Regions from separate parts of the Bordetella genomosp. 13 genome, predicted to be linked through region 1. Evidence: predicted binding sites of a transcription regulator. Region 1 holds the regulator's gene; each other region holds the start of a gene.
The links. Region 1 encodes LexA, which represses DNA repair genes until DNA is damaged. Its sites were predicted from a motif close to ACTGTATNNNNATACAGT; they were not measured.

Region 1 (10,156 bases):
ATCAACCAATTAGACGCCATGACAGGAACGTGACAAGGGCCCTGACAGCCATTTGAAAGGCATAATGGCGGCGGCCTTCGGAAACGGCCCGCCGAGGCATTCCGCACCCCGTATCTGTAACGACGCGGCGGTCTTGCCGTGGACCAAAGGTCTACACCGCCCCATCCATCAGCACCCGCTTCTTCAGCGCGTTCAACGCATCCCGGGCCGCGGCCGCCTGCTCGAATTCGAGGTTGCGAGCGTGGTCCATCATCTGCTTTTCCAGGCGCTTGATCTCGCGGGCCATCGCCTTCTCGTCGGTCAGCGCTTCGGCCGGCACGGCGGCTTCCAGCGTGTCGTGGCTGGCCGGCGCCACCACCCCGTCGATCAGTTCGCGCACGGCCTTGCTGACGCCGCGCGCGGTAATGCCGTGCTCCTGGTTGTGCTGCAGCTGCTTGGTTCGGCGCCGCTCGGTCTCGTCCATGGCGCGCCGCATCGAGTCCGTGATGCGGTCCGCGTACAGGATGGCGTGGCCATTCAGGTTGCGCGCGGCCCGGCCGATGGTCTGTATCAGGCTGCGCTCGGAACGCAGGAAGCCCTCTTTGTCGGCATCAAGGATCGCCACCAGCGAGACCTCGGGAATGTCCAACCCCTCGCGCAGCAGGTTGATGCCGACCAGCACGTCGAAGGTGCCCAGCCGCAGGTCGCGGATGATCTCCACGCGCTCGACCGTGTCAATGTCCGAGTGCAGGTAGCGCACCTTGACGCCATGCTCGGTGAGAAAGTCGGTCAGGTCTTCGGCCATGCGCTTGGTCAGCGTGGTCACCAGCACCCGGTCGCCCGCCGCGATGCGTTGCTTCAGTTCCCCCAGCAGGTCGTCGACCTGGGTGCGCGCCGGCCGCACCTCGACCACCGGGTCGACCAGGCCGGTGGGCCGCACTACCTGCTCGACCACGTTGTCGGCGTGCTCTTGTTCATAGGCGGCCGGCGTGGCCGATACGAAGGTGCACTGGCGCATGCGCGCCTCGAACTCTTCGAGCCGCAGCGGACGGTTGTCCAGCGCCGACGGCAGGCGAAACCCGTACTGCACCAGCGTTTCCTTGCGGGCGCGGTCGCCGCGGTACATACCGCCCAGTTGGCCGATGGTGACATGGCTTTCGTCGATGAACATCAGCGCGTCGGCCGGCAGATAGTCTATGAGGGTCGGCGGTGGCTCGCCTGGCGCCGCGCCGGACAGATGGCGCGAGTAGTTCTCGATGCCCTTGCAGAAGCCCAGTTCCTGCAGCATCTCGAGATCGAAGCGCGTGCGCTGCTCGAGCCGCTGCGCCTCGACCAGCTTGCCGTCGGAGGTGAGCTGCTTCAGGCGCTCGCGCAACTCTTCCTTGATGGTTTCGATGGCCCTGAGCACCGTCTCGCGGGGCGTGACGTAATGCGAACCCGGGTATACGGTGAAGCGCGGCAGCTTCTGGCGCACCCGGCCGGTAAGAGGATCGAAGAGCTCCAGCGTCTCGACCTCGTCGTCGAACAACGTCATGCGCAGCGCCAGCTCGGGGCTTTCCGCCGGAAAGATGTCCACCGTCTCGCCGCGCACGCGGAACGTGCCCCGCGTGAACTCGGCATCGTTGCGCGTGTACTGCATGGCCACCAGGCGCGCCAGGATCTCGCGGCGCGAGATGCGGTCGCCGGCCCGCAGGATCAGCACCATGGCATGGTAATCGCCGGGATTGCCGATACCGTAGATGCACGAGACCGTGCCCACGATGACGGTGTCGCGCCGCTCCAGCAGACTTTTGGTGGCGGACAGCCGCATCTGCTCGATGTGCTCGTTGATCGACGAGTCTTTCTCGATGAAGAGGTCGCGCGTCGGCACATAGGCTTCGGGCTGGTAGTAGTCGTAGTACGAGACGAAGTACTCGACCGCATTGCGCGGGAAGAACTCGCGCATCTCGGCGTACAGCTGCGCCGCCAGCGTCTTGTTGGGCGCCAGCACGAGCGCCGGCCGTCCCAGCCGCGCGATGACGTTGGCCATGGTGTAGGTCTTGCCCGAGCCCGTGACGCCCAGCAGCGTCTGGTACATCAGGCCGTCCTGCACCCCCTGCACCAGGCCCTCGATGGCCGTGGGCTGGTCCCCCGCGGGGGGATAGGGCTGGTACAGGTGAAAGGGGCTGCCGGGGTAGTCGACGTATCCGGAATCGGGCGGCATGCTAGACTTTTTCCAAGATGTCTGTATGAAGACATTCTGTCGGGGTAAACCCCCCATTATCCACAGCACCCGGTAGTGCGTCCACCCACCGATTCAACGCCCATGAGCAACCTCTTCGCTTCCGTCGAACTCGCGCCGCGCGATCCCATTCTTGGCCTGAATGAGCAGTACAACGCCGATACCCGCCCCGGCAAAGTCAACCTGGGCGTGGGCGTTTACTACGACGACGAAGGGCGCATTCCCCTGCTGGGCGCCGTCCGCAAAGCCGAAGTGGCGCGCATCGAGGCGGCCGCGGCGCGCGGCTACCTGCCCATCGAAGGCATCGCGGGCTACAACAAGGGCGCGCAGGCGCTGCTGCTGGGCGCCGACTCGCCGCTGGCCGCGGCCGGCCGCGTCCTCACCACCCAGGCGCTGGGCGGCACCGGCGCGCTGAAGGTCGGCGCCGACTTCCTGCGCCAACTGCTGCCGCAGTCCAAGGTGCTGATCAGCGATCCCAGCTGGGAAAACCACCGTGCGCTGTTCGAGCGCGCCGGCTTTCCGGTGGGCACCTACAGCTACTACGACGCCTCCACGCACGGCCTGAACTTCGACGGCATGCTGGCCGACCTGAAGGCCGCCGCGCCACAGACCATCGTGGTGCTGCACGCGTGCTGCCACAACCCCACGGGCGTCGATCCCACGCCCGAGCAATGGAAGCAGATCGCCGACGTGGTCAAGGCTGGCAATCTGGTCCCGTTCCTGGACATCGCCTACCAGGGCTTCGGCGCGGGCCTGAAGGAAGATGCCGCGGTGGTGCGCCTGTTCGCCGACCTGGACATCACCATGCTGGTCAGCTCGTCGTTCTCGAAGTCGTTCTCGCTGTACGGCGAACGCGTGGGCGCCCTGACCGTGGTCGCTGGCGACAAGGACGAGGCCGCGCGCGTGCTCAGCCAGCTCAAGCGCACCATCCGCACCAACTACTCCAATCCTCCCACCCATGGCGGCACGGTCGTGTCCACGGTCCTGAACACGCCCGAGCTGTTCGCGATGTGGGAACAGGAACTGGCCGGCATGCGCGACCGCATCCGCCTGATGCGCCAGCAACTGGTGGACAAGATCAAGGCGCATGGCGCCACGCAGGACTTCAGTTTCGTGCTGCGCCAGCGCGGCATGTTCTCGTACTCGGGTCTCACGGCCCAGCAGGTCGATCGCCTGCGCGAAGAGCACGCCATCTACGCGATCAGCACGGGCCGCATCTGCGTGGCCGCGCTGAACAGCCGCAACATCGACACGGTCGCTGCCGCCATCGCTGCCGTCATCAAGTAAGGCGGCCGGCATTGCGCTGCGAAACGGGGCCTGCGGGCCCCGTTTTCGTGTGCGGTGTCATGGCAGCTTCGGCAGCGCAGTCATTCGCCCGGACGCAACGTCGAGACGCGCACCGCCGCGGATTTGTGTTGAAACAAACCGCGCCCTGGCGCGCCTTGCAATTTTCTGCTGCGTCCCCCAGAATGGCGCTGTATATACATACAGTCCGCGTCCAGCGCTACCCGGATCATCGCCATGGCCACGAAACTCACGGAACGCCAACAGCAAATTCTCGACCTCATTCGCCAGACGGTCGCGCGCACCGGCTTTCCGCCCACCCGCGCCGAGATCGCCCAGGCGCTGGGCTTTCGCTCGCCTAACGCTGCCGAAGACCACCTGAAGGCCCTGGCGCGCAAGGGCGCCATCGAGCTCACGGCGGGCGCCTCGCGCGGCATTCGTCTCAAGGCGGCCGACGAAACCGTCGCGGCGCCCTCTGCCGTCACGACGCTCGCCCACCTGCTGCTGCCCCTGGTCGGCCGCGTGGCGGCGGGTAGTCCCATGCTGGCCGCCGAGCACGTCGAGCGCGAAGTCGGCGTGGACCCCGCCCTGTTCGATCAGGCGCCCGATTATCTGCTCAAGGTGCGCGGCATGAGCATGCGCGATGCCGGCATTCTCGAAGGCGACCTGCTGGCCGTCAAAAAGGCCTCCGAAGCTCGCAATGGCCAGATCGTGGTGGCTCGCATCGACGACGATGTCACCGTCAAGCGGCTGCAGCGCGCCAATGGCCGCATCGAGCTGCTGCCCGAAAACCCCGACTTCTCCCCCATCATTGTCGAGCCCGGGCAAGACTTCGCGCTCGAAGGCGTCGCCGTCGGCCTGATCCGCACCCACGCCCTGCACTGATCGCGCCAACCCGCCATGCATCCATGATGAAGGCGGCGCACCCGGCCAACTGAAAGCCCTCGACGCGGCGCCGCCCGTCGAGGGCTTCTTGCATGCGCCGCCCGGTGCCGCACATGATCCGGCCCGTGCCTGCGCCTATGTTTATTGCGTTTTTGTCTTTGGCCCGCCACCGGCCACTCGATAAGATCGCCGGTTCGCCGCCCACCGCGCGCGTGGCAGCAAACCTTACATCCAGGACTCAGCAATGAAGTTTCCCTTTCGTTTTTCCCGCCTGAAACTGGCGGGCGCCATCGCCGCCCTGCTCGCGGGCATGGCCGGCACGGCGCACGCCGAGCGTGTCATCCGCATCATCGTGCCGTACGGCCCGGGCGCCACGCAGGACGCCGTGGCCCGTACGTTCAGCAATGAACTGGGGCAGGAACTGAAAGCCACGGTGGTGGTGGAGAATCGCGCCGGCGCGGGCGGCAGCCTGGGCACGGCACAGGTTGCCCGAGCCACGCCCGATGGCAACACGCTGGTACTGGCCGCCGCCAGCCATCACCTGGCCGGCCATCTATACGCCAAGCTGCCATACGATCCCGTGGCGGACTTCGTCGGCGTATCGTATGTGGGCACCACGGGCTATGTGGTGGGCGTGTCCGCGCCGTCCGGCATCGACAGTCTGAACACCCTCATCGAACGCGCTCGCGCACAGCCGGGCAAACTGAACTACGCCTCCGCCGGCAACGGCAGCGCATCGCACCTTGCCACGGCGCTGTTGGCCGCGCAGGCCGGCCTGACGCTGCAACACATTCCCACCAAATCCACCGGCGACGCCGTCACCGAACTGCTGGCCGGCCGTGTGGAAGTGGTGACGGGCGCCACCGTAGGCATGCTGGCCTATCGCAACGACCCGCGCGTCAAGCTGCTGGCCTACTCCGGCCAGCAGCGCTCGCAGTTCCTGCCCGACCTGCCCACCGTGGCCGAGGCCGGCTTGCCTGGCTACGTGTTCGATTCGTGGCTGGGCCTGCTGGCGCCGGCCGGCACGCCGTCCGCGGAGGTGGAACGCATCAACGCCGCAGTGGAAAAAGTGCTGAAGGATCCGGCCGTGCAGAAGCGGCTGGCCGGCCTCGGCGTGGAAGCCGGCTCGCTGCCGGCCGCCCGCTTCCAGGCCTTGCTGAAGGACGACTGGAAGAAGGCAGGCGAGGTGGTGAAAGCCGCCGGCGCGCGCATCGAGTGATCAGTGCCCATGTGCGCACGGGCCCGTTTCCAATGCTGACCCAAGCGCCGGCTCATGTGCAGCCGGGCCAGCGCATTCCCATATTGGCCGGTTTCAAGAGCAACGAGCGGTTCGTATTGCACGGCTAGCAAGCGGCAGCACGAACAAGAAAGGGGCGCAATCCTTGCGGACTGCGCCCCTTTTCACACCGCTGGAGGCTGGGCCTCTTTCAGTGCTTGATCAGCGTGTCGCTGGAGCTCGACGGCTCGACGGGCTTGGCCACCATGGATTCCTTGACGGCCTCTTCTTCCGCCAGCGGTTCGGGCAGGCGCTCCAGCGCCAGCTCGAGCACCTTGTCGATCCAGCGGACCGGCACGATCTCGAGGAAGTTCTTGACATTGTCCGGAATGTCGGCCAAGTCCTTCACGTTTTCCTCGGGGATCAGCACCGTCTTGATGCCGCCGCGGTGGGCCGCCAGCAACTTTTCCTTCAGGCCGCCAATGGGCAGGACTTCGCCGCGCAGCGTGATCTCGCCGGTCATGGCGACGTCGGCGCGCACCGGGATGCCCGACAGCGCGGAGACCATCGCCGTGGTGATGGCGATACCGGCCGACGGACCATCCTTGGGCGTGGCGCCCTCGGGCACGTGCACGTGCATGTCGTGCTTCTCGAACACGCTGTCGGCAAAGCCCAGGCGCCGAGCACGCGAACGCACCACGGTGCGGGCCGCTTCGACCGATTCCTTCATCACGTCGCCGAGCGAGCCCGTACGCTGGATGTTGCCCTTGCCCGGCATGTCGGCGACTTCGATGGTCAGCAGGTCGCCGCCCACTTCCGTCCACGCCAGACCGGTAACCTGGCCCACCTGGTTTTCCTTTTCGGCCATGCCGAACGTGTAGCGACGCACGCCCAGATAGTCGTTCAGGTTGTCGGCGTCGACCGTCACGGGCGCGGCGGCGCCGCTCTCGGCCTGGTCTTTCTGGCTCAGGAGCTTCTTAACCACCTTGCGGCAGATCTTGCCGATCTCGCGTTCCAGCGCGCGCACACCAGCCTCGCGGGTGTAATAGCGCACGATGTCGCGCAGCGCGCTGTCGTCCACCGTGAGTTCGTCATCCTTCACGCCGTTGTTCTTCATCAGCTTGGGCAGCAGATGGTCGCGAGCGATGTGGATCTTCTCGTCCTCGGTGTAGCCGGACAGGCGGATGACCTCCATCCGGTCCAGCAGCGCCGGCGGGATGTTCAGCGTGTTGCTGGTGGCCACGAACATGACGTCCGACAGGTCGAAGTCGACTTCGATGTAGTGGTCCTGGAACGTGTGGTTCTGTTCCGGATCCAGCACCTCGAGCAGCGCCGACGAGGGATCGCCGCGGAAGTCCATGCCGAGCTTGTCGATCTCGTCCAGCAGGAACAGCGGATTGCGCACGGAGACCTTGCTCATGTTCTGCAGGATCTTGCCGGGCATGGAGCCGATGTACGTGCGACGGTGGCCGCGGATCTCGGCCTCGTCGCGCACGCCGCCCAGCGCCATGCGCACGAACTTGCGGTTCGTGGCGCGCGCGATGGACTGGCCCAACGAGGTCTTGCCCACGCCCGGAGGCCCGACCAGGCACAGGATGGGAGCCTTCACCTTGTCGACGCGCTGCTGCACGGCGAGGTATTCGAGGATGCGTTCCTTGACCTTCTCGAGACCGTAGTGGTCATCGTCCAGCACCTTCTCGGCGTTGACGATGGAGTTGTTGATCTTGCTCTTCTTCTTCCAGGGAAGATTGATGAGCGTGTCGATGTAGTTGCGCACCACGGTGGCCTCGGCCGACATGGGCGACATCAGCTTGAGCTTCTTGAGCTCGGCATCGGCCTTCTTGCGCGCTTCCTTGGGCATGTGCGCGGCGATGATCTTCTTTTCCAGCTCTTCGAGATCAGCGCCCTCTTCGCCTTCGCCCAGTTCCTTCTGGATGGCCTTGACCTGTTCGTTCAGGTAGTAGTCGCGCTGGCTCTTCTCCATCTGCTTCTTGACGCGACCGCGGATGCGCTTCTCGACCTGCAGGATGTCGATCTCGGTTTCCAGCTGCGTCAGCAGGCCTTCGAGGCGCTGCGCGGTGCCGGTGATCTCGAGCATGGCCTGCTTCTGCTCGAGCTTGAGCGGCAGATGCGCGGCGATGGTGTCGGCCAGGCGGCCGGCGTCATCGATACCGGCCAGCGAGGTGAGGATCTCGGGCGGGATCTTCTTGTTGAGCTTCACGTACTGCTCGAATTGCGCGACGATGGCGCGGCGCAGGGCTTCCGTTTCGGACCCTTGCATGGCGTCGGGCGCAATGGGGGTGACCTGGCAGGTGAAGTGCGAGTCGACGTCTTCGATGCTGTCGATGCGGGCGCGCTGCGTGCCTTCGACCAGCACCTTGACGGTGCCGTCGGGCAGCTTCAGCATCTGCAGGATGCCGGCCACGCAGCCGATCTCGTACACATCCTCAGGAGTGGGATCGTCCTTGCCGGCCGACTTCTGGGCGACCAGCATGATGCTCTTGCCCGCCTCCATGGCGACCTCGAGAGCACGAATGGAACGCGGCCGGCCGACGAACAGCGGGATGACCATATGCGGAAACACCACGACATCGCGCAGCGGAAGCAGCGGAAGGTCGATGGGTTCTGAAGGCAGGGTCTGGCTGGCAGACATAAGGGATTCCTCGATTTGACTCGGCGTATTGGGGACGGTGCTGCCGGCGCGCCGGCGTACACCGCTCGGTTACGTCTGATATGGGAACAATAGCCGAAAATTCAAGCAGCGGTAGGCATTGGTCGTGACAGATGCAAAAAAACCCGTCGCGACGGGTTTCTCTTGAAAGCTCTGCCGCCGGTCGACCCACACCTGGTGAAGGTATGGGCCAGCAAGCTGCGGGCCCGGCGTGACAGCCTGGCAGGCGGGCCGGGCGCACGGGCACGGCGCGTCCGTCAGGCCGCCGCGTTGCGGACCTCGCTCCGCGAGGGCTTGGTTTCGGTTTCGCCGCCCTGGTCGTCGGCATAGATCAGCAGGGGCTTGCCTTCGCCTTCGACGGCGCCCTCGTCCAGCACGACGCGCTTGACGTTGCCCTGCGAAGGCAGGTCGTACATGGTGTCCAGCAGCGCGCCTTCAAGGATGGAACGCAGGCCGCGGGCGCCGGTCTTGCGCTTGAGCGCCTTGCGGGCGATGGCCTTCAGGGCGCCGGCACGCACGTCGAGTTCGGCGCCTTCCATGGCGAAGAGCTTCTGGAACTGCTTGACCAGCGAGTTCTTGGGCTCGGTGAGGATCTGCACCAGTGCCGCCTCGTCGAGTTCGTCGAGCGTGGCCACCACGGGCAGACGCCCCACCAGCTCAGGGATGAGGCCGAACTTGATCAGGTCTTCGGGTTCGACTTCGCTGAACAGCTCGCCCACCCCGCGCTCGGACTTGGCGCGCACGGCCGCCGAGAAGCCGATGCCGGACTTCTCGGTGCGGTCGCGGATGACCTTCTCGAGGCCGTCGAACGCGCCGCCCACGATGAACAGGATGTTGGTCGTGTCGACCTGCACGAAGTCCTGGTTGGGATGCTTGCGTCCGCCTTGCGGAGGCACCGAGGCAATGGTGCCCTCGATGAGCTTCAACAGCGCCTGCTGCACGCCCTCGCCCGACACGTCGCGCGTGATGGACGGGTTGTCCGACTTGCGCGAGATCTTGTCGATCTCATCGATGTAGATGATGGCGCGCTGCGCCTTCTCGACATCGTAATTGCAGTTCTGCAGCAGCTTCTGGATGATGTTCTCGACGTCCTCGCCCACGTAGCCGGCCTCGGTCAGCGTGGTGGCGTCGGCCATGACGAACGGCACGTTCAGCATGCGCGCCAGCGTCTGCGCCAGCAGCGTCTTGCCCGAACCCGTCGGGCCGATGAGCATGATGTTGCTCTTCGAGAGTTCGACCTCGTCGCCCTTGATCTCGCCGTGGCGGATGCGCTTGTAGTGGTTGTATACGGCCACGGCCAGCATGCGCTTGGGCGCGGTCTGGCCGATGACGTACTGGTCGAGGAAGGTCTTGATCTCGGCTGGGGTGGGCAGCTCGGAACGAATCGCGGCGCGCGCAGTGGCCTGCGCCTCTTCGCGGATGATGTCATTGCACAGGTCGATGCATTCATCGCAGATGAACACGGACGGACCTGCGATCAGCTTGCGGACTTCATGCTGGCTCTTGTTGCAGAACGAGCAATGCAGCACCTTTGCGTCTGCCGATCCCTTTTTTTCAGGCATAAGTGTTTCGTATCTCTGGTGCCGAAGCCCCGCCGCCAGGCGGCAGGGGCATTCAACGCTTACTCGAAAATGACGGCGGTGCGGACGGGGGGACTGGCCGCACCCCGAGGATCAGGACATCCGGTAAGACGCGAAGTATGTAACACCGGGGCTTCAGACGTCCGCACGGGACGCCAGGACCTTGTCCACCAGCCCATACGATACCGCATCTTCGGCGGACATGAAGTTGTCCCGCTCGGTGTCCACGGCGATGCGCTCGACCGGCTGGCCGGTATTCTCGGCCAGGATGCGGTTCAGGCGCTCGCGCAGATCGAGGATCTCGCGTGCCTGGATCTGGA
Region 2 (10,156 bases), 810 kb from region 1:
CTGCATCCCGGAGCGCGCTTTTCGTCCGGTACGTAGTGACCACGGCGGTTAGTGCGGCGCGGCTTCGGTCATATTTCTCGTAGATGTATTGGATGACCTCTTCGCGCCGGTGATGTTCGAAGTCTACGTCGATGTCGGGCGGTTCGGCACGTTCGCGGCTGATGAAGCGCTCGAAAAGGCAATTTCCTCGTGCAGGATCTACTTCGGTGATGCCCAGGCTATAGCAAACGGCAGAATTGGCGGCCGAGCCACGTCCTTGGCATAGGATGCCGCGCTGGCGCGCGAACATCACTAGGTCGTACACAGTCAAGAAATAGGGCTCGTATCGCAACTCTTCGATCAACGTCAGCTCGTGCTCAATCTGCTCCTGGACGTTAGTTGGAATGCCGCCACGAAACCGTCGCTTCGCACCGATGTAGGTCTGCTCACGGAGGTACTCCGCGGGTGTTCTGCCCGCGGGACAGACCTCGTCGGGATACTCGTATCGCAGCTCGTCCAGGCTGAAGGGACATTGAGTGGCGACCTCCAACGTTTGTTCGAGCAGCTCGCGTGGATACAGATTGGCCAGGCGCAAACGAGCACGCAGATGATGCTCTGCGTTCGGTGCACGCTCAAAGCCACACGCCTCGATCGTCGTGCGCAATCGCGTAGCAGTCAGCGTGTCATGCAGCGGCTTGCGGGACCTCACATGCATTTCCACTTGGCCGGTGGCCACGACAGGAAGATTGCAGAAGCTCGCCGCTTCCATCACATGGGCGCGATGCACGTCGTCCTGGGCCCGGTGCAGCAATGTCAGCGCCATCCAGCAGCGGCCGGCAAAGGTTGACGCGGCCCATTCTGCCTGCGCGATTAGTCGCTCGAGCGGGGCACCGTACTCGGGTGTCAGCAGCACCACGCACTCGGGCAGGCCTTGGAGGTGAGCGTATGCAGCATCGGTGGGCCGATCAAGGTCGGACGGCATTGCACGGTACTGGCCCTTGGGAGCACGGCTCCGTGCGAGCGTAATCAGCTCGCACAAGTTCCCGTAGCCTTGACGTGTCTGCGCCAGGGCGGACAGTTGTACTGCCGGCGTGCCGTCGGCGTTGCGCAGCACGAAGCTGGATCCTATCAACAGTGGAAAGCTGCGCTTCTTGGCTTCTAAGTGCGCGCGCACTACGCCTGCCACGGAGCACTCGTCGGTGATGGCCAGTGCGGAATAGCCCAGCTCGATCGCGCGCGCGACGAGCTCTTCAGGATGTGATGCGCCGCGCAGAAAAGAATAATTGGTGATGCACTGGAGCTCCGCATATGGAGGCAGAATCGCTTCCATGGTTCTCTACCCAAATAGCCCATGCAAGAACCAACCGCTCGGATCGTCGCGGTCCTGGTATAGCCAATACCGGCTGCCATCTGGAGCTTCCGCCACAAAGTAGTCTCGGACAGTGAGGCCATTCCACCATCCGTCCTCGATGCGTTCGGGTCCCTGGACAATCTGCAGCGGGGCGCCGTAGTACGGGCGGTGGCCACGCGTCAGAAGAGCGATGGGTTTTTGTAGGAGCCAGCTGGGGCGCACTGCGCCGACGGCGTAGACGTGCGACGATGCCACCTCGTCGACGGGCACCCACCGATTGGCTATATCCGGCCGATGGTCCGCCACGGGATGTGCATGGAGTACGTGGTCGCGGCCGAGGCGTGCGACCAGCAATGCCATGACGTGGTCGCGGTCCGCGGCGCTCCCGCCGGCTTCAGGAAACAGGTCGGTAGGTACGGGAGCAAGGGGCTCGAGCTGTGCCGCCTGAAGCGCAATCGCGCGTGCCGGCGCAGCCAGTGTTAGGCGGTTCAGTTGCTCTGCCATCAGGGGCAGCATGCGGCTTGGGATCCATGCGGGGCTGGCCAGGCGCACGTCCAGCACGGTAGGAGCGCATGCGTGCCGCCCCAATTCGTGCTCGATCGTCAGGTTCACGCGAGTCGCTGCGAGATGCGCGGCCGCCAGCCATCCGCATAACTGTTCCACCAAGCGTTGTGCGATGGCCAGGACGTCAGGCGCATGCTCGATGTTCTCGTCCAGCTCGATGCGTCCTGCGAACACCGGCGGCGCCTCGATCCATGTATGCAGTTCCGGGCCTTCGCCATAAGCGCGGTCCAAGGCTTGGAGGAGCGCCGCATGCGTACGCCGCTGGAGTGCCCCGCGCGGTAGGCGTCGCAGTGCACCGAGGTCGCTGCAGCCGATACCGGTCAGCCACTCGAGGTGACGCTCTGCTTCCGGCATACGAGAGCAGGGCACCCTATCCAGCCGACGGGCCAGGGTAGGGAGAGTCAGCACTCGGGGCTGCCGAGCCGGCGCGGTTGCCAGCAGCCAGGCGCCGCAGGCGGTCGGGCCGACGCCAAGGCGTGCTGCCATGCCCATGCCTCGCGCTGTTGCGGCCACTCGTCTGCAGAGCGCCCGAATGCCGCCGAACAGCTGCAGGCTGGCGCTGACCTCGAGCGCTACTGTGTCGGACGGCAATAGCGCCACTTCGGGGGTGTACTGAAGAAATCCGAGCGCGGCGTCCTGCACGTACTGCGAATGCAGAACGGCATCATAGGAGCGAAGTGACGCGGTCGGGCAGAGCGCCGACACGCCGCCGGCACGTTGCCCCGGTCGGACGCCGGCCTGCGCTGCTAACGGAGAGCAGGCCAGCACCTGCCCAGCGTCCAGCACAGCAGCTGGTTCAGTTCGCCAGCGTGGACACAGGCCGTCGAGGATTGCGTGCGTCAGGTGCACGACGATCCAAACTCGCATGATGATCTACCGCGCGACGGCGCATCTGATACAGGGGAACAAAGATTGGCGCGTCCAATGTGGCACCTCGGCGCTTGAGGACACGCACGGATACGCCGCCTGGTGCTGGCGCTAACGCCAGGCGCAGTGGAGCCGCGGATGCTTGCTCGGCCGCCACCATCGGGCGCACAAGGATGAAGAGGGCATCAGCTGCTTGCGCGGCGAGCTGCAGCCGCCGAACAGTGGCGCTGCGCACGGCATCCTGCCAAAGGATGACGCATGCGAAACAGCCGCTCCGCACCGCTTGCTCGGCCGCCCAAAGTGCATCGGCGTTGCGTTCAGGACGCAGCCATACGATCCGCGAAGGATCCGTACCCCAGCCCGCCCAAGCTGCCGCCTGCGGCATGTGTGGTGGCCGGGCGAGAATGATGGGCCGCTTGTCGGGTGCGGCTAGTGCCTCACGCAGCAGCTGCAGCTCTCCGATGCCGGGCTGCTGCACCATGAATTCGACCACGTTGCCCCGCGGCCAGCCTCCGCCAGGCAACTGGTCTGAGAGGGCTGGTATGCCAGTAGGCGCATACCGTCCCGGTGCTCGCGACAGCTGGGAGGCACGCCATAGGGCGGGATGGATATGCTCCGGCGCCAAACAATCGGTAGCAACCATGGGGGGACGCTCAAGAATTCAATGTACTGTACAAATATACAGTATTTCAGGGCGTCCCTCATAACCTGTGGCGAGAAGGTCAGCGTCTCTAGTGTGGGTGCACGTCGAACGCGTCGTATAGCGGTTGGCCTGCTCAGGAATTGCCCATCAGCTAGGCAAAAGGCCCGGCACGGATCTTCTATCCGCGCAGATGAGTTGAAGTTCTTGCCAAAGTGAAGTTGATCTGGCGTGCACGCATCCTTGCCGGACGGGCACACCCTGTGCCCGTCCACTTGGCGCAGTCAGCTTAGAAGCTGTGACGCAGACCAACGCCGATGGATTGCGTCTTGTTGCCCGACACAAAGGCGATGTTGCGGCCATAGGCGCCTTGCGCGTACAGATTGGTGCGGGCCGACAGCTTGTAGGTGTAAGCCAGGCTGAAGATGTGCTGGGACTTCAGGTCGCGGCCGGCATATCCGGTGCCGCCATCACGCGGATCGACCATGCCCCAGCCGGCCAGTACCTTGCCGCCCGAGCCTGCCTTGACGCTCATGCCCACGCCGTACGAATACGCGCGAAAGCCATCGTTGAAGGCGCGGATGCTGCCAAAGCCCATTTCCGAATTGCGTAGTTGCGACGGCGTGCCGAACCAGCCGTCATCAGTGATGCCGAAGCCCAGATTCACTTCGAGCACTTCGAAATCGTAGCTGCCAGCTAGGTTCCAGGACTTCGCCTTCACACCCGTGGCGGTCTCGGCATCCTTGCTCTGGTCGTAGGTCAGCACGGCTTTCAGGGGGCCGTTGGTGTAGCGCAGGCCGGTAGTCAGGGCGCGCGTGTTGGGATCTTGCCCGCCGTCCTGTTTGAACCGCTGGTCGCCGTCAGCGTTGAACGAGTAGCCCACGCCCACCTGGAAGCCCGAGAAGCTGGGGCTCAAGTATTGCACTTGGTTGTCGTAGCGGACCTCGGCGGGACTGAATGTGCCGGCAGCGCGGGACTGGTTGTAGTTGTTGCCGAACGGCGTGACTACGCCGGCCAGCCAGCGGTAGGCGATGTTGCCCTGGCGGCCCAGCGTCACTTCTCCCAAGGACGCCGATCTCAAGCCAACTACGGCTTCGCGACCAAACAGGCGGCCGCTCTGGCTCTGTGTCCCGTTCGTCAGGCTGTAGCCGCCTTCAAGGGTAAAGATCGCCTTCAAGCCATCTCCCAGGTCTTCGGTGCCGCGCAGGCCCCAACGGCTGCTCGACTGGCCGCCATCCCATGCTCCGAAGCGCGAACTCTTAGCATCGTCGCTCTTGAATTGGGTATATCCCACGCCACCGTCGACCAGCCCATACATCGTGACGGATGATTCGGCGTAGGCTGCGCCCGAGGTAGCGGTGATGATCGCGGCAACCACAACACTTTTCTTCATGAAAACTCCAGAATTGATCTTCCCCAATCGATGGCAGGAAAGAGCCATCGGGGACTTCGTGTGAAGTGGCGGCATTTCATCAAGACCGCATTGCATCGCCTGTGAAGGAACGCCGCATTCCGTGTTTCATGACGCAGATGTAATCAACGAGAAAGTCCACCGTTAGAAAAGGCTGTCTGCCGCCACGGATTCAACTGCCTGTTGTCGCGCGCAGGCTACACACGCTTACGCCTCGGCAACGCGGGCTACGCCAGCTTGCCGAAACGTAATTCCACCGTTCGCGAATTGCCGTGGTCGACTCTTTAGACTGGTTCCCATGCCCTTCGACTCGATGCGGTTGTGCAGCGGACGAGGGGTCAGACTCAACTCATTCTCTTTGAGAGGCCACCATGAACATCCCCAAGATCCGATACGCCATCATCCTGGCCGCCTGCTTCGCAGCTGGCAACGCCATGGCATTAACTTCCTCCGCAGCAACGAATCTCCCCGACACGCGTGAGTTGACTCGTGCCGAAGTCCAAGCGGACCTGGACGTTTGGAAGCGCGCGGGAATGGAGGAATTCTGGGTGGGCGAGAGCACGCCCGACATCTATAGCACCGAGTATCGTGCCGCTTATCGAAAGTACCTGCAGATGCGCCACGGCGCCGAGTATCAGGAAGCATTGCGCGAGCGTAGTGCTCAATAAGCAGCATGGCCGGCGTGCTTTAGACCGGTCGATCGAAAGCAGTGCAATAAGGCGGATGGCGGGATTGCGGCCATCCGCCTTGTCGTTTGCATCTCATATGTGCGCATTGCCCGGGCGCGATGCGGTGGGCATGACGAACCTTACGGTTGTGTAATCGTGCTGTTCGTGGATTGTCGACGTCACGACATTAAAGTTCAACGCAAATAGCAATAGGTCGTGCGGCCGTGGCATGGCGACCAACTGAAGGGGTCCGCAATCCGTTTCCCAAGGGAATCGAACGCTTCCTGGCTCGAGATAGGCAGTATCCGCAGTGAAAATTCTGATCATCGATGACGACCACGCTTTCTCGGCATACGTCGGCCAGGCCTTGCAGCAGGACGGCCACGTGATCGATATCGCCCGCGACGGGGTCGGGGGCCTGCAGCGCGTACGAGGGGCTCCATTCGATCTCGTTCTAATTGACTCCGCGTTGCCGGACATGAACACGTTCGAGCTGCTGTCCCAGCTACGCCGCCACGACAATCTCTTCATCATGATGCTGAGCCGGGACGCGCGAATCGATGTGCGGGTTCGCAGTTTGCGTGAAGGTGCGGATGACTACCTGCTCAAACCCCTTTCCCTGTCGGAATTGCTGGCCAGAGTGTTCGCGCTTGGCCGCCGGAATTTGCGGCATCGTGCCAACAGCGAAGAAAGCGGGTTGCTCAAGGTGGCGGATCTCGAGCTGGACCTCTTTCGCCGCCGTGTCTCCAGAAACCGCAAACGCATCGACCTGACCGCGAAGGAGTACAGCTTGCTGGCTTTGATGATGCGAAAGCGTGGCGAGGTGCTGTCTCGGCTGGTGTTGGCTGAGCAAGTATGGGACATGAAGTTCAAGAGCAACACCAATGTGGTCGAGGTAGCGATCAGGAGACTGCGCAGCAAGGTAGATGATCCATTTCCGCGGCGGCTGCTGCACACGGTGCGCGGAATGGGCTATGTGTTGGAGGATCGCGGCCCCGTACCTGAATCGCGTTTGTTTGCCCACTGAAGCGCTTTTCCTCGATCTGGCTGCACGCCAAAAAACTGACATCCCACACCGGCAAGAGACCAAGATAGGCGCAGCCAAAAACGCCTTACGAAAACGTAATCTCAGAGACTGGGAACTGTCGAAAGCACGTCATTAAAGTACGTTCATGCGCCTTCGTGCGCTCAACCCCACGATCGAGGTCATCGACATGAAGTACTTTCCCAGCGCCATTCTGTTGACTGTTGCTACTAGTGCGGCTTGGGCCGCACAGGCAGAAACCTGGCATCCCACGAACACCGAAGCCGGCTACGAGATCCATATAGAGGACAAGGCCGGCAAGAGCTCCGAGACGGTGCGCCAGGAGTTGCAGGCCGCCAAGGCCAACAAGCAAACCTGGTTCTACTCCTATCGTGCACAAGCCGAACCCTTCTGGTTGTTGAAATCCGAGAAGACGCGCGAGCAGGTGCGAGTTGAGCGTGACACGGTCACGCCGAAGGAACGCGCTCGACTGGCTGAGATTTACGCCGGCGGAGCATGACGCATCAATAGCGCGACACGCCTGCTTGCAAAGTCATCTTTGAATTAGCCCGCACGACGCGGGCTTTTTTCATCGGTCACGCAGCGCAGCGGGTTGGCAGGCAAGCACGTTCCAGCCACAGAGAGTCGACGAAAAAAAAAACGCATACCACCGAAGTGGTATGCGTGAAGAAGGACCTCTTCCCTTCGCGGTGGAGGAGGTCACTCAGGACCGTCGGATTACTGCGTCAGACGTTGCAGTTCCTGTTGGTATTCGGGGCCGTTGCGCATGCGACGGTACTCGGCTTCGGCGGTGCGGTACTCGCGGCTGTAGAAGTCGGGCGTGGTGCTCTTTTGCCAGAACTTGTCCATGCCTGCGCGTCGCCACACGGCCAGATCCGCCTTGACTTCGGCACGGGAAAGTTCGCGAGGCTGGTACGTACGGCTGTCCGATGGCTGCTGCGAAGTCGTGGCTGCGTTGACGGTAGCTACCGCGGCAAAAGCCAGCGTAGCGCAGAGGAATTTCACGGGTGTCTTCATTGGTCGCTCCTTCTGGACTGATCCGCACATCTCGAACGTTGCGGATCGTTGGGTACGTCGATCACTGATTCATCAGAACGTGAAAACATTCTAGCGACGCACCCTCGACCAAATACCCACTGCGAGATTACGTTTTCGTCAGCATTTTGATATCGCCGCTCCCGGGGCGGGATAGGACTGAAAACACATGTCAGATGTGGTGATATTGCGACAGGGAAGTGCCTCATCGCTCGTCTCAAGATTCTTTTCGAGCAAGGACAGGCACGGTGCTCAGGTCCGATCATTCGATTGAAAAACATAGGCTTGGCGCGTTGCCTCCGCCCGCAAAAAAACCATTGATGACAGCGGACGAACATATTTGTAATTCCCACGTTCGATTCCTGTCGATTGCCCCTGCACACACTTGCCTTGGCTCATGCCGATGGACGTACGGGCTGTCATTTTTCTTGGCTACGCAGCGACCCCCTACGCCCGCTTCGACTATCGGCCTGGCACTCCAGTCTGACTTTGTGCAAAGGAGCACATCTTGAAAAAAGCGATCCTGCTGGCCGCATCCGTGGCCGCCTTTTCCACCGCCGCACAAGCGGAGACTTCGGTCACTCTGTATGGCCTGATCGACACCGGCATCGGCTACGCCAACGTCGACGGTTCGGTAACGAACCCTGCCACGGGCGCGCGCTCGTCGTTCGACGCTAGCCGCATTGGCAGCACCACCGGCAACACAGCGGGCTCGCGATGGGGCCTGCGCGGCAAAGAGGATCTTGGCGATGGTCTGTACGCCAGCTTCCGCATGGAATCGGGCTTCGACAGCAACAACGGCAATTCGCTGCAGAACGGGCGTCTGTTCGGTCGGGAAGCAACCGTCGGACTGGGCAGCAAGGCCTGGGGTGACTTCACCATCGGTCGTCAGTACAACGTGGCCAGCCGTCTGTATGTTTCAATGTTCGGTCCGCAGTTTGGCGGCTTCACTCAACTGAACACCGGCGCCGGCCTGGGCTTCAGCGCCGCCAACTTCGTGCGTTATGACAACCTAGCCTTGTTTGAAAGCGCGCGCTTCGCGGGCTTCCAAGTCTCGGCGGGCTATTCCTTTAACGCCGACGACCGCAACACTGCGCAGACCGGCTTCGCCACGGCAGAAAACACCCGTGCCATCACTGCGGGCGTGAACTACGCCAACGGCCCGCTGGTGGCTTTCTTCGCCTACGACCAACTTAATCCCTCGGGCAAGCTCTCAAGCGCACAAAAGGCGACCACGCCTCGTTCGTTTACGGTCGGCGGTTCGTACGATTTCGAAGTGGTGAAGCTGGCGCTGGCCTACGAGCGCATCAACGATGGCTGGTTTGCCGGCAAGAGCCTGCCGAATGGTGCGGCGATCGGCTCGTTCCGGGGTGTGCCGTCGACGTCGTTCGTCGATGGCTTTAGCGCCAATTCGTACTTGTTGGGCCTGTCCGCGCCGCTAGGCAAGGCGGGCACGATATTCGGCTCGTGGCAACGTGTCGACCCCAACAACAATTCGCTGACGGGTGGAGACTCGACCACGAATACGTTCTCGCTTGGCTACAGCTACGCCATGTCCAAGCGCACGAGCCTTTATGCGTTGGGCCAGTATTCCAAGAACTACGCGTTCATGGATGACGTGAAGGCGACGGAAGCCACCGTGGGCATCCGACACGCGTTCTAATGCGCCAATGACTGCGTGATACCCGAAAGCCGGAAGGCGCATGAGATGTACATTCCGGCTTTCGCATCAAAAAAATCTCCTCGCATTCAGTCTGGTTGATGCTCGAGCATATAGCCCATGCCGCGCACGGTATGCAACAGCTTAATGTCAAAAGGATCGTCCATCTTGGCGCGTAGGCGCCGGATCGCGACCTCGACAACATTCGTGTTGCTGTTGAAGTTCATGTCCCACACTTGCTCCGCCAATACCAAGCGGGACAACACCTCGCCTTGGCGACGCATCAGAAAGGTGAGCAAGCCGAACTCTTTGGCGGTCAGGTCGATGCGTGCACGGCCACGCATGACGCGCCGACGCAGCAAATCGAGTTCCAGGTCTGCCACGCGCAAGACGTTTTGACCCTGCACTGTTTCCGCGCCCGTGCCCCGACGTTTAAGTGCTAGCACGCGTGCGTTCAGTTCGGACAGCGCGAAGGGCTTGATGAGGTAGTCGTCCGCGCCTTGTTCCAATCCCCGGACGCGGTCCTCCAGACTGGTCCTAGCGGTCAGCATCATTACCGGGACGGCATCGTTCTGGCGGATGCGGTGCAGCACCTCGAACCCGTCCATGTCCGGTAGATTGACGTCGAGGATGATTAGGTCGTACTGAGCTTCATAGGCCAAGTGCAGGCCGCTAGTGCCATCCATGGCGATATCGACGAAGTATCCGTTCTCCGTCAAGCTGCGACGGAGCGTCTCTGCTAGTTTCTTCTCGTCATCGATAACAAGTATTTTCATCTGATCGTCGGAGCTGCCTGCCACGTCTGCGGCATAAGAGTCATGTCGCGTGTGCTGACCTGTAGCGGCGCTGGACGGCGTAGCATCATATGGGAGCGGACGCCGTCGCAGCGTGATGCGCTGCACGCCAGCGCCTGCGATCGTAGACGTCCACTGTAGC
Region 3 (10,156 bases), 1.4 Mb from region 1:
ATCTCCACAAGCAGTTCGGCGCATTCCGCGCCCTGGACGACGTGTCGCTGCACATCGACACCGGCGAACTCGTGGCGCTGCTGGGGCCCTCGGGCTGCGGCAAGACCACGCTGCTGCGCATCATCGCCGGCCTGGAGACGCCGGATACCGGCAGCGTGCTGTTCTCGGGCGAGGACGCGACCGACGTCGACGTGCGCCAGCGCCAGGTCGGCTTCGTGTTCCAGCATTACGCGCTGTTCCGCCACATGACCGTGTTCGAGAACGTCGCGTTCGGCCTGCGCGTGCGGCCGCGCTCGCAACGGCCTTCCGAAGCGCAGATCCGCGCCAAGGTGCACGAGCTGTTGAACCTGGTGCAGCTGGACTGGCTGGCCGACCGTTATCCGGCGCAACTGTCGGGTGGGCAACGCCAGCGCATCGCGCTGGCCCGCGCGCTGGCGGTGGAGCCGCGGGTATTGCTGCTGGACGAGCCGTTCGGCGCGCTGGACGCCAAGGTGCGCAAGGAACTGCGGCGCTGGCTGCGGCGCCTGCACGACGAACTGAACGTCGCCAGCGTGTTCGTCACGCACGACCAGGAAGAGGCGCTGGAAGTGGCCGACCGGGTGGTGCTGATGAACGCCGGGCGGATCGAGCAGGTTGGCACGCCGCGCGAGGTCTGGGAACGTCCCGCCACGCCGTTCGTGCACGGCTTCCTGGGCGATGTGAATACGCTGCACGGCCACGCGGCGCGCGGGCTGTGGCAGGCCGACGGCATCACGCTGGCCGCGCCCGGGCTCGACCAGGACGAGCGCCTGCCGGCCATCGCCTACGTGCGCCCGCACGACATCGACCTGGTGCGCGACGAGGGCGGCGCGTCCGGCGGCATACGCGTGCGGGTAGGGCACGTCTACATGGCCGGACCCAGCGCCTGCCTCGAGCTGCAACGCCTGGACCAGGACGCCATCATCGAGGCCGAGCTGCCCGAGCCCCTGTATCGCGGGCTTGGGCTGAAACAGGGCGACGTGCTGCTCGCGCAGCCGCGCCGGGCCGCGGTGTACGCCTCGCAAACAGGGGCTGCGCGATGAGCGGGCAGTCTTTCGGGCCGACCGAGCAAGCCGCGCCGGCGCTTTCCGCCGCCGTCGCGGCGCGCTGGCGCGCGTTGCAGGACAGCCTGGCCGCGATAGCGGAAAGCCATCCCGATGCCGTCCTGGCTTCGTCGCTGGCCGCAGAAGACATGGTGCTGACCCACGCGATTTTCCGCGGGGGACTACCGCTGCGCGTGTTCACGCTGGACACAGGGCGGCTGCATGCCGAGACCCTGGCCATGCTGCCGCGCATCGAGACGACGTACGGGCGCGCGGTGGACGTGTGGCGGCCCGATGCGCAGGCCGTCGCCGCGCACGTGGCCCGGCACGGCGCCTATGCGTTCTATGAAAGCGTGGAGCTGCGCAAGGCCTGTTGCCAGATCCGCAAGGTCGACCCTCTGCGGCGCGCGCTGGCCGGGCACAGCGCCTGGATCACCGGCCAGCGCCGCGAACAGGCTGCCACGCGCGGCGAGTTGCCCGAGTCCGAGCACGACCCGGTGTTCGGCCTGCACAAGTTCAATCCGCTCGCGGCCTGGACCGGGGACGAGGTCTGGCAACTCATCCGCGTGTTCGACATCCCCTACAACCCGCTGCACGACCAGGGCTATCCGTCGATCGGCTGCGAGCCCTGTACGCGCGCCATCCGCCCCGGCGAGGACGTGCGCGCGGGGCGCTGGTGGTGGGAGTCGTCCGACTCGAAAGAGTGCGGCCTGCATGCGGGCAACCGCGTCATACCGGTGACGGCGCGTTGAGGCGCGGCGCCGGGGCATTCGATACACACTGAGGAAATTCCATGTCCATCGTGACCCATCGCAGCCATCTCGATTGGCTTGAGTCGGAGGCGATCTACATCCTGCGCGAGGTGGCCGCGGAATGCGCGCGCCCCGTGCTGCTGTTCTCGGGCGGCAAGGATTCGGTGGTGCTGCTGCGCCTGGCCGAGAAGGCCTTCCGGCCGGGCCCATTTCCTTTCCCGCTGATGCACGTCGACACCGGCCACAACTTCGACGAGGTGATCGCGTTTCGCGACGCCCGCGCGGCGGAGCTGGGCGAGACGCTGATCGTGCGCAGCGTCGAGGATTCGATCCGCCGCGGCAGTGTGGTGCTGCGCCATGCGAACGATTCGCGCAATGCGGCGCAGGCCGTGACGCTGCTCGAGGCGATCGAGGAATTCGGCTTCGACGCGTGCATCGGCGGCGCGCGCCGCGACGAAGAAAAGGCGCGCGCCAAGGAGCGCATCTTCTCGTTCCGCGACGCGTTCGGGCAGTGGGATCCGAAGGCACAGCGCCCCGAACTGTGGAACATCTTCAACACCCGCGTGCATCCGGGCGAGAACATGCGGGTGTTTCCCATCTCCAACTGGACCGAACTGGACGTGTGGCAGTACATCCAGCGCGAGAGCCTGGCGCTGCCCTCCATTTACTACAGCCACGCGCGGGACGTGGTGCGCCGCAAGGGACTGCTGGTGCCCGTGACGCCGCTGACGCCGCCCGCCGAGGGCGAGACGGTCGAGCGGCTGGCGGTGCGCTTTCGCACGGTGGGCGACATCTCGTGCACCTGCCCGGTGGCATCCGAGGCGGCCGACCCCGCCGCGATCATCGCCGAGACCGCCGTGACCGACATCACCGAGCGCGGCGCCACGCGCATGGACGACCAGACTTCCGAGGCGTCGATGGAACGGCGCAAGCGCGAAGGCTATTTCTGAATGCGGGCAACGCCGCAGAGGGCTGCATGAATACCATCAACGATTCGTTCCTGGGCGGGGCCGACAACGGCGTGCTGCGCCTGATCACCGCCGGCTCGGTGGACGACGGCAAGTCCACGCTGATCGGCCGGCTGCTGTACGACAGCAAGGGTGTGTTCGCCGATCAGCTGGATGCCATCGCGCGCGCCAAGTACAAACGCGTGGCGGGCGACGGCATCGACTTCTCGCTGCTGACCGACGGCCTGGAGGCCGAGCGCGAGCAGGGCATCACTATCGACGTGGCCTACCGCTACTTCTCCACGCCGCTGCGCAAATTCATCATCGCCGACGCGCCGGGGCACGAGCAGTACACGCGCAACATGGTCACGGGCGCGTCCACGGCGGATGCGGCCATCATCCTGATCGACGCCACGCGCGCGGCCGACGGCAATCTGTTGCCGCAGACCAAGCGCCACAGCACGATCGCGCGGCTGCTGGGCATCCGGCACATCGTCGTGGCGGTGAACAAGATGGACCTGGTCGATTGGGACCGCGCCGTGTTCGAGCGCATCCGCCTGTCCTACGCCGAACTCGCGGGCCGCCTCGACCTGCCGGATTTCCACATCCTGCCGCTGTCGGCGCTGAACGGCGACAACGTGGTGAGCGTCTCGGCGCACACGCCGTGGTACCCGGGCCCGCCGCTGCTCGCGCTGCTGGAGACCCTGGCTGTGGCCGATGACGGCCGCGGCCTGCCGCTGCGCCTGCCGGTGCAATGGGTGCTGCGGCATGGCGGCGATCGCGCCGACGATTTCCGCGGCTACGCGGGGCGACTGGCCAGCGGTGTGCTGCGCGTGGGCGATGCCGTGGCCGTGCAGCCCTCCGGGCAGCAGGCGATTGTCAGCCGCGTGCTGCGCGGCGGGCGAGACGTGGACGAGGCGGTGGCCGGCGATTCGGTGGCCGTGGTGCTGGACCGCGACGTGGATGTGTCGCGCGGCGACACGCTGTCGCATCCCGGCGCGCAGGCGCGGACCGCCCGGGAGTTCGAGGCGGAGCTGTGCTGGCTCGATGCGCAGCCGCTCAACCCGGCGCGCCGCTACCTGCTCAAGCATGGCGCCCGGCTGACCTCGGCCAGGATACGCGCCGTGCATACACAGCGCGACATCCACGAACTTCGCGAGATCGCGAACGAGGGCGGCACACTGGCGATGAACGACATCGGCACGGTGTCGCTGCAGACGCGCGAGATGCTCGCGGTGGATGGCTACCACGCTTTGCCGGCCAATGGCGCCTTCATTCTCATTGACGAGGCCACTCACCAGACCGCGGCCGCCGGAATGCTGCGTTGAGCCCTTGTTGTTTTTTGGCAAAACCCAACGCCGGCGCGGGTTTGCAGGCGGTGCCAGCGGCCTTTCGTCCGCTGTGCCGGCGGCGATGCGACGCGGCGGCCGTCTTGGAGTAAATTGAGGCGTCGCCAGAGGCGTTACGGGGCTTGTCAAAAGTACTGTGTTTTTGTACAGTACTTTCATGGCACGCACCGAACAATCTTTTTCCGCCGGTTCTGGGTCCCCGGCTGCCGCCCCCGCCGCCTTGCGCGGTCGGGGTGCGGTTACTAATGTTCGGCATCGTTTCCAGCAAACCGAGCGCCAGGCGTCGGCCGATGCGGTCGACATGTTCGCCGACACCGCCCCGGTCGGGCTGCGCACCGAGGTCAGGGCCGAACAGGCCCGCTCCATTCTTTCCCGCAACGATTCCCCCGACGTTCCTTTCGACGTCGCCATCAACCCCTACCGTGGTTGCGAGCACGGCTGCGTGTATTGCTTCGCCCGGCCTACCCATGCCTACCTGGGATACTCGCCGGGGCTCGACTTCGAAACCAAGCTGGTGGCCAAGGCCAATGCGGTCGACGTGCTGCGTGCCGAACTGTCGCGCCCCGGTTATCGGGTGTCGCCCATCAACCTGGGTTCTGCCACCGACATCTACCAGCCAATCGAGCGCAACTGGCGCCTGACGCGCGGCATTCTGCAATTGCTGCTGGAAACCGGGCATCCCGTCACGCTGGTCACCAAGAACGCGCTGGTCGAGCGCGACATCGACCTGCTGCGTGTCCTGGCCGAGCGCAATCTGGTCATGGCGTTCGTCAGCATCACCACGCTGGATGCCGAAATGGCGCGCACCCTCGAACCGCGCGCTTCCGCCCCGTGGCGCCGGCTGCAGGCCGTGCGCACGTTGGCCCAGGCGGGCGTGCCGGTGGGCGTGCTGGCCTCGCCGCTCATCCCTTTCATCAACGACGAATTCCTCGAAGCCATCCTCGAAGAAGCCGCCAATGCCGGCGCTCGCTTCAGCGGCTACACCGTGGTGCGACTGCCATGGGAAGTGAAAGACGTCTTCGAAGAATGGCTGCAGGCTCATTTTCCCGATCGCGCCCAGCGCGTACTGCACCGCATCGAAGACATGCGTGAAGGCCGCCGCAACGATCCCGAGTTCGGCACGCGCATGCGCGGCACCGGCATCTGGGCTGACCTGCTAAGGCAGCGCTACACGCTTGCGGTGCGCAAGTACGGTCTCAATGCCATGCGGCCGCAGCTTGACTGCAGCCAATTCGTTGCGCCTCAGCCGCCGGCGCGTACGTCCGGCAATAGCGCCTCGCCTAGTGCCGTGCCAGTGCGCTTCCACGAAGGCGGCCGCCGCGTGGCGGCCGCAGCCCTGGCCGTGCAGGCGCAGCGGGCAGGGCAGTTGTCGCTGTTCGACTAACGCTTACCACCGATCTGTTCAACGGACGCCCGCGTCTCGCCGCTTCGTCGTCCAGCCGTTCCGTACGCATACCGACATACCCATCGCCAGTCCTACCAATCTCGCCGCATCGCCCAGGAGCCCGTCATGACCATCGCCACGCTTCCCTCCGTTTCCGCGCCGCTTACCGGCGCCGCAGTGCGCCGACTGTTCCCGGGCTGGGGGCGCCGCTTCGCACGGGCTCAGGCCACGATGCAAGGCGGGGCTTTGGCCGGGATGTCCGAAGCTGCATTCGGCTCGATTCCCGCGCGCAAATGGCCTTTCCCGCCGCAGCAGCCGGCGGCTCAGCTGCCGGTCGATGGCGGCAAGGGGCAGGCGGCGCCCACCCCGGCAGAGGCCAAACGCCCGGCGGCGTCCGATGGCGGCCTGGCCGATGTGCGCAGCCTGTCCACCGTGCAGGCGCTGGGCATGCGCCGCATGGTCATCGACGTGCTGCTGGTGGCTGTGTGGGGCGCCCTGATCCCCGCACTGATGTGGCTGGGCGCGGCAGCCGGGTTCTGACACGACGTGCGTTACCGGCGCTTTTGAAGTAGAATGCCTGGTTTGCCAAATCTCATCCTCTGCTTGCGGCAACAACACGGTGGCAACAACGCGGTGGCAACAACGCGCTGTCACTTCTTCCCGAAGAATCATGCTGGCAAAAATTTCGGGAAAACTCGCGCGCAAAGACATGATGACCAAGGAGTTTTCGTGAATCTCATCGCTATCCTCGAACAGGAAGAAATCCAGCGCCTGACCGGCGGCAAGGCTTTCCCTGACTTCAACCCCGGCGACACCGTCGTGGTCAACGTCAACGTGGTCGAAGGCACGCGCAAGCGCGTCCAGGCCTACGAAGGCGTCGTCATTGCCAAGCGCAATCGTGGCCTGAACTCGTCGTTCATCGTGCGCAAGATCTCGTCCGGCGAAGCCGTCGAGCGTACGTTCCAGCTGTACTCGCCGCAGATCGCTTCCATCGAAGTGAAGCGCCGTGGTGACGTGCGTCGCGCCAAGCTGTACTTCCTGCGCAACCGTTCGGGCAAGTCGGCTCGCATCAAGGAAAAGCTGGTCAGCAAGGCTGCCAAGGCGGCATAAATTGCTCGAGGCCGCATACCGGGCTGTCGTACGCTTTGCGTGCCGGCCCGCTGCGGCCCGCCCGGTGGGCACCAGAGGCACCTTTCGAGGTGCCTCTTCCATTTCTGGCCCCGGTTACTGATTCCGCCCATTCCCTACGGTATGTCGGATACTCCTTCCTCTCGTCCCCGCCGCCCGTTGGTTCGTCCCGGCTTCGATCCGGCCGCCCAGCCCTGGCAGGCGGCCGACCAGGGGCTGCCCGCCATTCCCGCCGAGCGGCTCACCGCCGATGCGCTGCGGCACGCCTGGCAGGCGCAAGCCCCCTGGCAGCTCGATCCCGTGGTGGCAAGCGAATTGCGCTATCCCGGACGCGAGGGCGCGCCGGTGCTGGCCGCCGTGCTGATTCCGATGGTGCTGCGGCCCGACGGCGTGCGGGTCATGCTGACGCAGCGCGCGGCCCATCTGCACGACCACGCCGGGCAGATCAGCTTTCCGGGCGGGCGGATCGAGACCGATGATGCCTCTCCGGTGGCGGCAGCGCTGCGCGAGGCGCAAGAGGAAACCGGGCTGCCGCCCGAATATGTGGACGTGCTGGGCACCATGCCCGCGTATGTCACGTCCACGGGGTTTTCGGTTACGCCCGTGGTGTCGCTGGTGCGACCCGGCTTCACGCTGGTGGCCGACACCTTCGAGGTGGCCGAAATCTTCGAAGTGCCGCTTTCGTTTCTGATGAATCCCGCGCACCATCGCCTGTACGAGGCCACGCAGGACGACGGCCGGGTGCGGCAGTACTACGCCATTCCCTGGGAGCGCTATTTCATCTGGGGTGCGACGGCGGGCATGCTGCGCAACCTGTACCACGCCTTGCGCGCGGCGCTGCGCTGATGCCGCCGGCCGCCGGGCTGCCCGGCTCGGCCGTCGATAATCAGTAACGCTGCTGGCCCGCCTCGTTTTCCTCGAGGATGCGGCAGTACAGCGCATAGCGCCCCGCATCTATCCGACCGGCCTGCAAGGCGGCCACCACGCCGCATCCCGGTTCGTGCCGGTGGCTGCAGTTGTAGAAGCGGCAATACTCGATCGGCTCGAGGAATTCGGGGAATCCCCGCACGATGTCTTCCCGCGTCAGGTGCTGCAGGCCGAAGGCCTGGAAACCCGGCGAATCGATCAGGTCGCCGCCCGGCGCAGGCAGGTGATACAGCCGCGTGCTGGTCGTGGTGTGGCGCCCCATGTCCAGGGCGGCCGAGTATTCTCGCGTGGCCGCCTGGGCCTCGGGCGCCAGCGCGTTGAGCAAGGTGGACTTGCCCATGCCGCTTTGACCCAGCAGCAGGTTCACCTGGCCGGCCAGCAGCGGCGCCAGGCGTTCGCGCGCGCCGTGGGTGTCGTGCGCGCTCAGTTCGATAATGGGTACGCCCAGGGCGCGCACCGGCGCCAGGCGCTCGCGCGCGGCCGCCAGCCCGGCGTGCAGATCGGTCTTGTTGAGCACGATCAGCGGCTTGATGCCGGCGCTCCATGCGCCGGCCAGCGCGCGGCCGGTCAGGTCGTCGGAGAAGGTGGGCTCGACCGCCACGACGATCAGCAACTGGTCGACGTTGGCCGCGAACTGCTTCGTGCGCATTTCGTCGGAGCGGTACAGCAGATTGGTGCGAGGCAGCACCGCGTCGATCGATCCCTCGTCCCGCCCCTGCGGCGTGATGCGAACCCGGTCTCCGACGGCAGGGCCGGTCTTCTTGCCGCGCGGATAGCATTGCCGCAACGCGCCGTCGGCCATTTCCACCATGTAGTGGCGGCCGTGCGCGGCGATGATGCGCCCTTCGGTGTCGCTGTCTTTACCGACCTGCATGCTCATGCAGTCGTCAGATGGCGGATGCGCACGGCGGCGGGAGGGTGGCTGTCGTAGAACGCGGAATGCACGGGATCCGGAGTCAGGGTGGCGGCGTTGTCATCGTACAGTTTGACCAGCGCCGAAACCAGCTGATTCGATGAACTTTGCTGCGCGGCGTAGCGGTCGGCCGCGAACTCGTCGCGACGCGAGTACCAGCTTGCCAGCGGCGTCAGCATGAAAGTGAACACGGGTACGGCCAGGAAGAACAGGATCAGCGCCATGGCATGGTTGGGGCCGTCCAGGCGCGGCAGCACGCCCAGGCCGTCGTAGAACCACGGCTGCTGCGCCAGCCAGCCCAGCACCGCGAAGAACAGCAGCGCGCCCGCGAAGCCCAGCACGACGCGCTTGATGATGTGCCTCAGCGCGAAGTGGCCCAGTTCGTGTGCCAGCACGGCCTCGATCTCGTCGGCATTCAGACGGGCCAGCAGGGTGTCGAAGAACACGATGCGGCGGGTCTTGCCGAAGCCGGTGAAATAGGCGTTGCCATGCGCCGAGCGCCGCGAGCCGTCCATGACGAACAGCCCGTTCAGCGCGAAACCGCAGCGCTGCGCCAGGCGCTGGATGCGCTCGGCCAGCGCCGGGTCGGACAGCGGCGTGAACTTGTTGAACAGGGGCGCGATGAACGCGGGGGCGATGAACAGCAGCAGCACGTTGAACACCATCCACAGACACCACGCCCACAACCACCAATAGGCGCCCGCCTCGGCCATCAACCACAGTATGGCCGCGGCAAGCGGCACGCCCAGCACGAGCCCGACCGCGATGCCCTTGACCGCGTCGACGGCAAACAATGCCGGCGTCATGCGGTTGAACCCGAAGCGGGCTTCGAGCCGGAACTGGCGCCACAGCGTGAAGGGCAGCCCCAACAGGCCCAGCACGGCGAACACGGCAACCATCAGCAGCAGCTGGCGCAGCATGTCGTCGTCGACCAGCCGCGCCACGGCCAGGTCTATCCATTGCAGGCCGCCCATCAGCGTAAGGCCGATCAGCACGACGGCGTCGAACACCCGTTCGACCATGCCCAGGCGGACACGCGCGATGGTGTAGTCGGCCGCGCGCTGGTGGCTGGGCAGCCCGATGCGCGCCGCGAACTCCGGCGGCACGTGGTCGCGGTGGCGCGCCACGTGGCGGATCTGCCGCGAAGCCAGCCACAGGCGCACGCAGATGTCGGCGAGCAGCAGGAAGACGAACAGCAGGGTGAAGAAGGGCAGGGAGTGGGGCACGACGTGGGTATGAGAAAATGGCGTGTTTTCAAAGGCAAATTATATGGCTGCGAACGAGAATCGCCTGGTCTGGCTCGACATGGAAATGACGGGGCTCGATCCCGAGAAGGAACGCATCATCGAGGTGGCCGTCGTCGTGACGGAGCCCGACCTGAGCGTCGTGGCCGAGGGTCCGGTGCTGGTGGTCCACCAGCCCGACAGCCTGCTGGACGCCATGGACAACTGGAACAAGTCCACGCACGGCAAAAGCGGCCTGATTGACAAAGTCAGGGCGTCCACGCTTACCGAGGCGCAGGCCGAGACCGAACTGCTGGCCTTCCTGTCCCAGCACGTGCCGGCCGGCAAGTCGCCGCTGTGCGGCAACACCATCAGCCAGGACCGGCGCTTCATGTACGCGTACATGCCCAACCTCGAGCGCTTTTTCCACTACCGCAACCTGGACGTCAGCACGCTGAAGGAACTGGCGCGC

Region 2: imuA (translesion DNA synthesis-associated protein ImuA) is a predicted target of LexA. The motif match lies at 3,430-3,447, and genes of this name have one in related genera.
Region 3: CAL15_RS15780 (PA0069 family radical SAM protein) is a predicted target of LexA. The motif match lies at 4,243-4,260, and genes of this name have one in related genera.

The regions. Positions count from the first base shown of each region.
Region 1 is NZ_CP021111.1:2,094,119-2,104,274, forward strand. It holds gene uvrB (excinuclease ABC subunit UvrB) at 152-2,182, opposite strand; gene CAL15_RS09470 (amino acid aminotransferase) at 2,285-3,487, shown strand; gene lexA (transcriptional repressor LexA) at 3,722-4,369, shown strand; gene CAL15_RS09480 (tripartite tricarboxylate transporter substrate-binding protein) at 4,614-5,588, shown strand; gene lon (endopeptidase La) at 5,797-8,238, opposite strand; gene clpX (ATP-dependent Clp protease ATP-binding subunit ClpX) at 8,514-9,818, opposite strand; gene clpP (ATP-dependent Clp endopeptidase proteolytic subunit ClpP) at 9,972-10,156, opposite strand, start outside.
Region 2 is NZ_CP021111.1:2,904,106-2,914,261, reverse strand. It holds gene CAL15_RS13140 (error-prone DNA polymerase) at 1-1,309, opposite strand, end outside; gene CAL15_RS13135 (Y-family DNA polymerase) at 1,316-2,761, opposite strand; gene imuA (translesion DNA synthesis-associated protein ImuA) at 2,691-3,404, opposite strand; gene CAL15_RS13125 (porin) at 3,691-4,842, opposite strand; gene CAL15_RS13120 (DUF4148 domain-containing protein) at 5,184-5,480, shown strand; gene CAL15_RS13115 (winged helix-turn-helix domain-containing protein) at 5,791-6,507, shown strand; gene CAL15_RS13110 (DUF4148 domain-containing protein) at 6,695-7,024, shown strand; gene CAL15_RS13105 (DUF4148 domain-containing protein) at 7,243-7,542, opposite strand; gene CAL15_RS13100 (porin) at 8,069-9,223, shown strand; gene CAL15_RS13095 (heavy metal response regulator transcription factor) at 9,310-9,996, opposite strand.
Region 3 is NZ_CP021111.1:3,511,498-3,521,653, reverse strand. It holds gene CAL15_RS15800 (sulfate/molybdate ABC transporter ATP-binding protein) at 1-1,061, shown strand, start outside; gene CAL15_RS15795 (phosphoadenylyl-sulfate reductase) at 1,058-1,813, shown strand; gene cysD (sulfate adenylyltransferase subunit CysD) at 1,855-2,763, shown strand; gene CAL15_RS15785 (sulfate adenylyltransferase subunit 1) at 2,790-4,088, shown strand; gene CAL15_RS15780 (PA0069 family radical SAM protein) at 4,267-5,493, shown strand; gene CAL15_RS24435 (hypothetical protein) at 5,620-6,033, shown strand; gene rplS (50S ribosomal protein L19) at 6,223-6,603, shown strand; gene CAL15_RS15765 (CoA pyrophosphatase) at 6,745-7,467, shown strand; gene rsgA (ribosome small subunit-dependent GTPase A) at 7,508-8,422, opposite strand; gene CAL15_RS15755 (M48 family metallopeptidase) at 8,425-9,687, opposite strand; gene orn (oligoribonuclease) at 9,731-10,156, shown strand, end outside.